One region of the Actinoallomurus vinaceus genome, then DNA from elsewhere that is predicted to be linked to it. Evidence: riboswitches for the same ligand, from Rfam matches in the RefSeq annotation. Region 1 holds a riboswitch; the other holds the start of a gene.
What was found. Region 1 has a riboswitch for glycine ahead of gcvT (glycine cleavage system aminomethyltransferase GcvT). Riboswitches for the same ligand answer to the same signal wherever they lie in the genome.
Positions count from the first base shown of each region.

Region 2: linked by a shared signal. The riboswitch ahead of gcvP (aminomethyl-transferring glycine dehydrogenase) and the one ahead of gcvT (glycine cleavage system aminomethyltransferase GcvT) in region 1 are both predicted to bind glycine.

Region 1 is NZ_BAABHK010000023.1:117,802-121,829, reverse strand. Features, by position in the region: gene ABEA24_RS47920 (serine hydroxymethyltransferase) at 1-416, opposite strand, end outside; gene gcvH (glycine cleavage system protein GcvH) at 413-802, opposite strand; gene gcvT (glycine cleavage system aminomethyltransferase GcvT) at 799-1,905, opposite strand; glycine riboswitch at 2,073-2,170, opposite strand; gene ABEA24_RS47905 (glycoside hydrolase family 6 protein) at 2,418-3,434, shown strand; gene ABEA24_RS47900 (alginate lyase family protein) at 3,630-4,028, shown strand, end outside.
Region 2 is NZ_BAABHK010000002.1:712,389-716,416, forward strand. Features, by position in the region: gene gcvP (aminomethyl-transferring glycine dehydrogenase) at 1-2,121, opposite strand, end outside; glycine riboswitch at 2,181-2,281, opposite strand; glycine riboswitch at 2,283-2,379, opposite strand; gene ABEA24_RS09100 (SCO6745 family protein) at 2,511-3,380, shown strand; gene ABEA24_RS09105 (ABC transporter permease) at 3,408-4,028, opposite strand, start outside.

The DNA.
Region 1 (4,028 bases):
ATCTTGCCGGAGTAGTTGATCCGCATGCCGTGGGTCAGGTGCCCGCCGTGCGCGAGATCCAGGCCGAGGATCGTGTCGCCCGGCTCCAGCAGCGCGAAGTAGACCGCGATGTTGGCCTGCGCGCCCGAGTGCGGCTGCACGTTCGCGTGCTCGGCGCCGAACAGCTCCTTGGCCCGGTCGATCGCCAGCTGCTCGGTGACGTCGACGTACTCGCATCCGCCGTAGTAACGCCGGCCGGGGTACCCCTCCGCGTACTTGTTGGTCATCACCGAGCCCTGCGCCTCGAGGACGCCGATCGGAGCGAAGTTCTCCGAGGCGATCATCTCCAGCGTGGACTGCTGGCGGCGCAGCTCGTCCTCGATCGCGGACGCGACCTCCGGATCGAGTTCCGACAGAGGCAGGTTGGAAAGGCTCATGACGCCTCCTCGATGAGCTTCGAGTAGGCCTGCGCGTCGAGCAGGCCGCCCAGGTCGTCACCGGTGCGCACCCGGAACAGCCATCCCTCGCCGTACGGGTCGGAGTTGATCACGGCCGGGTCCTCTTCAAGGGCGCTGTTGACCGCGACGACCTCGCCGGTGACGGGCGCATAGATGTCGCTCACCGACTTGGTCGACTCGGCCTCGCCACACGGCTCTCCGGCCTCGACGGACGCGCCCTCCTGCGGCAGCGACACGTACACGATGTCACCGAGCGCGTCAGCGGCGTACGCCGTGATGCCGACGGTCACCACACCGTCGGACGGCTCGGTGATCCACTCGTGCTCCTGGGTGTAGGAAAGCGTCTCGGGAACGGTGGTGCTCACGAAGTCCTCCTGTAGAATGGCAGCGCTACCTTGTCGACCGGCTCGTGGTTACCGCGGATGTCCACGGCGAGGTCGGTGTCCTCGGCGTGGTCCACGTCGATGTAGGCCATGGCGATGGGTTTGCCCAGTGTCGGGGACGGCGCACCACTGGTCACCACCCCGCAGGGCGTGCCGTCCGCCGTCACGATGGCGTACCCGTGCCGCGGCACTCGCCGCCCCCGCGCGACGAGCCCCACGAGGGTGCGCCCAGGCGGGGTGTCGGCGCGCGCGGACAGCGCGGCGCGCCCGACGAAGTCACCGGGCTTGTCCAGCTTGACGGTACGGCCGAGGCCGGCGTCGTACGGGGTGGTCTCGGCGGTCAGCTCGTTGCCGTACAGCGGCATGCCGGCCTCGAGGCGGAGGGTGTCGCGCGCGGACAGCCCGGCGGGCCGCAGGTCGTCGCCGCCGGCCTCCGTGACGGCGCGCCAGACGGCCACGGCGTCACCCGCCGCGACGAACAGCTCGAAACCGTCCTCGCCGGTGTACCCCGTGCGGGCGATCAGCGCGTCGATCCCGGCGACCTTCCCCGGCAGGATCGCGTAGTACTTCAGGTCGGCGAGCGCGGCGTCGGTGAGCTTCTCCAGGATGGCCTGGGCCTTCGGGCCCTGCACGGCGACGAGCGCGTACGCGTTGGAGCGGTCGTCGACGGTGGCCTTGTCGAACCCGCTCGCCCGCTCGGTGAGCTCGGCGCGAACGACCGCGGCGTTGGCGGCGTTCGCGACCACCATGAAGGTCTCCGGAGCGAGCCGGTAGACGATCAGATCGTCGAGGACGCCCCCGGCCCGATCGACGATCATCGTGTAGCGCGCCCGGCCGACGGCGAGCACGGACAGGTGCCCGATCAGCGCGTGGTCGAGGGCCGCCCCGGCCTGCGGGCCGGTGACGAAGATCTCTCCCATGTGGGACAGGTCGAAGAGCCCCGCGCTGGTGCGGACGGCCTGGTGCTCGGCGGTCTCGCTTCCGTAGCGCAGCGGCATGAGGTAGCCGGCGAACTCGGTGACCGTGGCACCGAGCTCGGCGTGGACCTCGTGCAACGGTGTTCTCTTGGCGTCCGGCGTGGACATCGGGGCAGGCTCCTATCACGCGGGCGGCCGGGATCCCATCCTCCCATTGGCGCGCGAAATGCGGTCGCGGTGCCCTCCCCCTCTGTCATCGGTGCCTGAGAGCTTCACCCCCTGATCGGGGGGCTTGCACCTTCGGCGGGAGCATCGCTCCGCTTTCCAGAGGTCGCCTGGTCCGCACGGTTCCTTTGGCCTGAGAGGTTCCGGGGAGGAGTTGCTCCTTCGGCGTACCTCGCTGGCGGCGAGGTCGCTCTCCCGCGCGGGATCAACGGCATGGCCAGGCTAGCAGCGTGGGGCCGCCTGGGAAACGGGGCCACCGCAGGTCGCGTACCGGGGGCCTCCGGGTGGCGTACCGGGAGCCGGCCGGCGGCGGACCGGGACTTCCGGCTCAATTCCCGTGGAACCTCGGGCAGCCGCTGAAGATCGCGAATTATGTTGATCAACCAGCGGCCGGCGGGGGAGGGCGCGACGGCGGGGGCACGGCTTTCACCATCGCATCGAGCGTGAGGAACTCCATGGCCCACTCAAGGACATCTCGGCGGATCACCGGCTTGGTCGCGCTCGGCGCGGCGGCCGTCGTCGGCCTGACCGGAGCGTGTTCGCCCGGTCAGGCGGCGGGCACCGTCGCGGCCCGCGCCGCGGCGCCCGCCGCCGCGGCCGGCAGCCCGATCGACATGACCAGCGGCTTCTACGTCGACCCGGACTCCAATCCCGCCAAATGGGTACGGGACAACCCCGGTGACGCGCGCGCCGCCCGGATCAAGTCGGCGATCGCCGACAAGCCGACGGCGGGCTGGTTCGGTGACTGGAGCGGCGACATCGGAACGGCGGTCTCGGCGTACGTCGGGGCCGCGGACGCCGCCGACAAGCTGCCCGTCCTGGTCGCGTACAACATTCCCGGCCGGGACTGCTCGGGCGAGTCCAAGGGCGGTTCGGACAAGGACAAGTACGAGGGGTGGATCTCGGCGTTCGCCGGCGCGATCGGATCACGGCCCGCCGTCGTGGTCATCGAACCGGACGCCCTCGCCCAGCTCGACTGCCTTCCGGCCGACACGGACCGGCAGTTCCGCCTGGACCTGCTGAAGTTCGCCACCGAGCAGTTCAAGGCCAAGGCGCCGAACACCTGGGCGTACCTCGACGCCGGCAACGCCAAGTGGATCGCCCCGGACGTGATGGCCCAGCGGCTGGAGTCCGCCGGCGTGCACAACGTCCGGGGCTTCGCGGTCAACGTCTCGAACTACTACACCACCGACGAGTCGGAGTCCTACGGCACGGCGGTGAACGCCTCGCTGTCGAGCAAGGTCCCGTTCATCGTCGACACCAGCCGTAACGGCAACGGGTCGAAGAACGGGGAGTGGTGCAACCCGGCCGGCCGCAAGCTCGGCGTCACGCCCCAGGTCGGTGGCGGGGCCGAGATGCTGCTTTGGGTGAAGGTCCCGGGCGACTCCGACGGATCCTGCGGGATCGGCCAGGGCATCCCGGCCGGTCAGTTCAGCCCCGACCTCGCCACGCACCTGATCGACGGATCCTGACGACCCGGCTCTCGGCGGACCGGCGGAACAGCGCGTTCCGCCGACCCGCCCCGGTCCGGAAGCGCGTGATCACGAAACGTATTGATAGGAAGGTTTATTAACCCTTTTTCCGCGATCCGATTGACCGTGGCCTGCCACGCCGGTTGCATGGCCCGCGCCCCAAGATCCTTAAGTACCCCCTCCGAGAGGACTCTCATGGCGCGCACGCGCACCCGGGTCTGGCTCCTGACCGGCGTGGCGATCACGCTGGCGGTCGCGGCCCTCACCGTGCTGACCTCCCGCGGCACGCCGGCGACACGGACCGCCGCCATACCGGCCGCCAACACCCAGGCCGCCTTCCAGCACCCGGGCGTCCTGGTCGGACGCTCCGAGCTCGACTTCGCCCGGGCGAAGGTCAAGGCCGGCGCCCAGCCGTGGAAGAAGGCGTACGACACGATGCGCGCGAGCGCGTACGGGTCGCTTTCCCGTACCCCGAAGCCGCGCGCCACCGTCGAGTGCGGCTCGGGGTCCAACCCGAACCACGGGTGTTCCGACGAGCGCGAGGACGCCCTCGCCGCCTACACCGACGCCCTGATCTGGTACATCTCCCGCGAC
Region 2 (4,028 bases), on a different contig from region 1:
CGGGCCGACGCCGGGACCACCGCCGCCGTGCGGGATGCAGAAGGTCTTGTGCAGGTTCAGGTGCGAGACGTCCGCGCCGAACTCCCCGAGCCGGGCCAGGCCGACCAGGGCGTTGAGGTTGGCGCCGTCGACGTACACCTGCCCGCCCGCGTCGTGCACGCTCTTGCAGACCTCGGTGATGGTCTCCTCGTAGATGCCGTGCGTCGAGGGGTACGTGACCATGATCGCGGCGAGCTGGTCGCGGTGCTTGTCGATCTTGGCGTGCAGGTCGTCGAGGTCGATGTCGCCGTGGTCGGTGCTCTTGACGACGACCACGCGCATCCCGGCCATGACCGCGCTGGCGGCGTTGGTGCCGTGCGCCGAGGACGGGATGAGGCAGACGTTCCGGTGGCCCTCGCCGCGGGCGGCGTGGTAGCCGTGCACGGCGAGCAGGCCGGCCAGCTCGCCCTGGGAGCCGGCGTTCGGCTGCACCGAGACCTTGGCGTACCCGGTGATCTCCGCGAGCCAGGTCTCCAGCTCCTCGATCAGCCGGACGTAGCCGCGGGCCTGCTCCAGCGGCGCGAACGGGTGGATCTGCGCGAACTCCGGCCAGGTGATCGGCTCCATCTCGGTGGTCGCGTTGAGCTTCATCGTGCAGGAGCCCAGCGGGATCATCGAGCGGTCCAGCGTGATGTCCTTGTCCTGCAGGCGACGCAGGTACCGCAGCATCGCCGTCTCCGAGCGGTGCGCATGGAAGACCGGGTGCGTCAGGTACTCGCTCTCCCGGCGGACCGTCTCGGGCAGCGCGGCCCCCGCGATCACGGACAGGGCCTCGTTGCCGGCCAGGCCGAACGCCCGCCACACCGCGGTGACGTGCTCGTCCGTCGTCGTCTCGTCGCAGGCGATCCCCACGTGGTCGGCGTCCACCAGGCGCAGGTTGATCCCGCCCTCGCGCGCCCGCCGTACGACCTCCTCGGCGCGGCCCGGAACGCGGGCGAGCACGGTGTCGAAGAACGTCTCATGGGCGATCTCGGCGCCCAGCGCGGCGAGGCCGCCCGCGAGGCGCACGGCCTGCTCGTGGACCCGCTCGGCGATGCCCCGCAGTCCCTCCGGGCCGTGGTAGACGGCGTACATGCTCGCCATCACGGCCAGCAGCACCTGGGCGGTGCAGATGTTGCTCGTGGCCTTCTCGCGGCGGATGTGCTGCTCACGGGTCTGCAGCGCCAGGCGGTAGGCCGGGTCGCCGTCCACGTCGACGGACACGCCGACGAGGCGGCCGGGCAGCTGCCGCTGCAGGCCCTCGCGCACGGCCATGTAGCCGGCGTGCGGGCCGCCGAAGCCGTACGGCACGCCGAACCGCTGCGACGTCCCGACCGCGATGTCCGCGCCGAACTCCCCCGGCGGCGTGAGCAGCGTCAGGGCCAGCAGGTCGGCGGAGACGACGACCTGCGCGCCGCGCTCGTGCGCGGCCTCCGTCACGGCCGACAGGTCGCGCACGACACCGCTCGCGCCGGGGTACTGCAGCAGGACGCCGAAGAACTCGCCCTCGGGCAGCCCTCCGGACAGGTCGGCGACGACGACCTCGATGCCGAGCGGCAGCGCCCGTGTGCGGATCACCTCGATCGTCTGCGGCAGCGCGTCGGCGTCGATCAGGAAGGTGTCCCCGGCCTTTGCAGCCCGGTGCGCGAGGGTCATCGCCTCGGCCGCCGCAGTGCCCTCGTCGAGCAGGGAGGCGTTCGAGACCGGCAGCCCCGTCAGGTCGCTCACGACGGTCTGGAAGTTCAGCAGCGCCTCGAGGCGGCCCTGGGAGATCTCCGGCTGGTACGGCGTGTAGGCGGTGTACCAGCCCGGGTTCTCCAGGACGTTCCGGAGGATCACCCCGGGCGTGACCGTGCCGTGGTAGCCCAGGCCGATCATCGAGGTGAGGACCTGGTTCTCCGAGGCCAGCTCACGGAGGCGCGCCAGCGCCTGCACCTCGGTCAGCGCCGGAGGCAGGTCCAGCGGACGGTCGGTGCGGATCACCGTGGGCACGGCGGCGTCGACGAGGGCCTGGACACTCGGAAAGCCGGTGGCCTTGGCCATCTCGGCGCGGTCGCCGCGCGACGGCCCGATATGCCGATCGGCGAAGGGGACCTCGGTCATTGGGGAGCCTCCTGGTGCGATGGATGCGCAGCCACCACCGGGCAGGCCGGTGGCCGGTCTCCCCCTCTGTCAGTGAACCTGAGAGCTTCACCGCGCCGGGGGCGCGGCTTGCACCTTCGGTGAGACCCGGCTGGATCGCCGGCCCTGCTTTCCAGAGGTGCCTTCCTCGTACGGTCCTTTTGCCTGAGAGGTTCCGGGGAGGGTTGCTCCTTCGGCGCCCCGCACCACGCTGTGCGAGGTCTCTCCCGTACGAGGTCGACGGCGGTTCCACCCTACCGGAGGCCTCGCCCCTCTCCACGGGCCCGGTGCTCCGGAGATCAACGCCCCGGGAGATCGGCGCGTCGCCCCCATGCGACGATGGGCCGGCCCGGCGGCGACGAGGAGGTCCGATGGACGAGACCTGGCGGCTGATCGAGTGTTGTCACGCGTTCGTCTACTTCGCGCCGGAGGCCAAGGCGGCGTACGCCGACGCGGGCCTCAAGGGCTTCTGGATGGGCTACTTCGCCTCCCGGTCGGCGGCCCTGGGCGCGCCCGCTCCCGAGGTCGTCACGGCCGCGTTCTACAACTTCGCGCCGCGCATGGTCGCCCGTGCGATCCCGGACGCCTGGCGCTACTCCTCACCCGAGACCGTCCTCGCCGCCCGGACGGCCGTCGCCGGCCGGTCCCTGCGCCGCCTGCTCGGCGACCTGGTGGACTCGGCCGGCGTCGCGGAGGCCGCGGACCTGGCGGGACGGGCGGTGGAGGCGGCGCCGGCCACGGGCCGCGTCCTGTTCGCGGCGCACGCCGCCCTGCCCAGGCCCGCCGAGCCGCACCTGGCGTTGTGGCACGCCGTCACCGCGCTCCGGGAGTTCCGCGGGGACGGGCACGTCGCCACCCTGCTCGCCGCCGGGCTCGACGGCTGCGAGGCGAACGTCGTCGCCTGCGCACTCGGCCTCGCCCCGCCCGAGCAGCGCGGCTACCGGGGCTGGACCGAACAGGAGTGGACGGCCGCCGCCGACCGGCTGCGGGACCGGGGCCTCCTCGACGCGGACGGCGCTCTCACCGCCGAGGGCCGTGCGGACCGGCGGGCGATCGAGGACGTCACCGACCGGCTCGCCCGCCCGCCGCTGGACGCCCTCGGCCGGGACGGCGCGGCCCGGCTGGCCGACCGCCTTCGCCCGCTCGCGCGGCGGATCGTCGAGGCCGGCGCCCTGCCCTTCCCGAACGCGATGGCCATGCCCCGGCCCGGCGACGGCGCCGAGGACGTGGCGCCGTCATGACCTCGGCCGGTCCGGGGCGGGGCGGCGTCAGCGGTTCACCGTCCGGTACCGGTGCACCGCCGACGGGACGAAGACGACCAGCAGAACGGCCGACCACAGCAGGGTCGCGGCCACCGGGTGGCGAAGCGGCCACACGAGGTGGGCGTTCCCAACCACGCCGGGGCTGCCGAACAGATCCCGGCACGCCGCGACGATCGCGCTGACCGGGTTCCAGTCGGCGATGGCGCGCAGCCACGCCGGCATGCCCGTGGTCGGCACGAACGAGTTGGACACCATGGTGATCGGGAAGATCAGCGGGATGAGCTGGTCCAGCGTCTCCTCCTTGATCAGCAGGCCGAGCAGCACACCGGCCCAGCTGATCGCGTAACGCAGCAGGACCAGGAGGGCGAAGGCGGTCAGGGTCCGGACCGGCCCCTCGTGCGGGCGCCAGCCGACGGCGAAACCGCAGGCGACCATGACGACCATGCCGAGGGTGCCGGTGATGATGTCCGCGCCCGTCTGCCCGAACGGCACCGCCGACCGTGCCATCGGCATGGACCGGAACCGGTCCATGACACCGCGGCCGGCGTCCTGGGAGACCACCGTCGCGGTGGCCAGCACGCCCGTGAACGCGGTCATCCCGAACAGGCCGGGCATGAGGTACTCGCG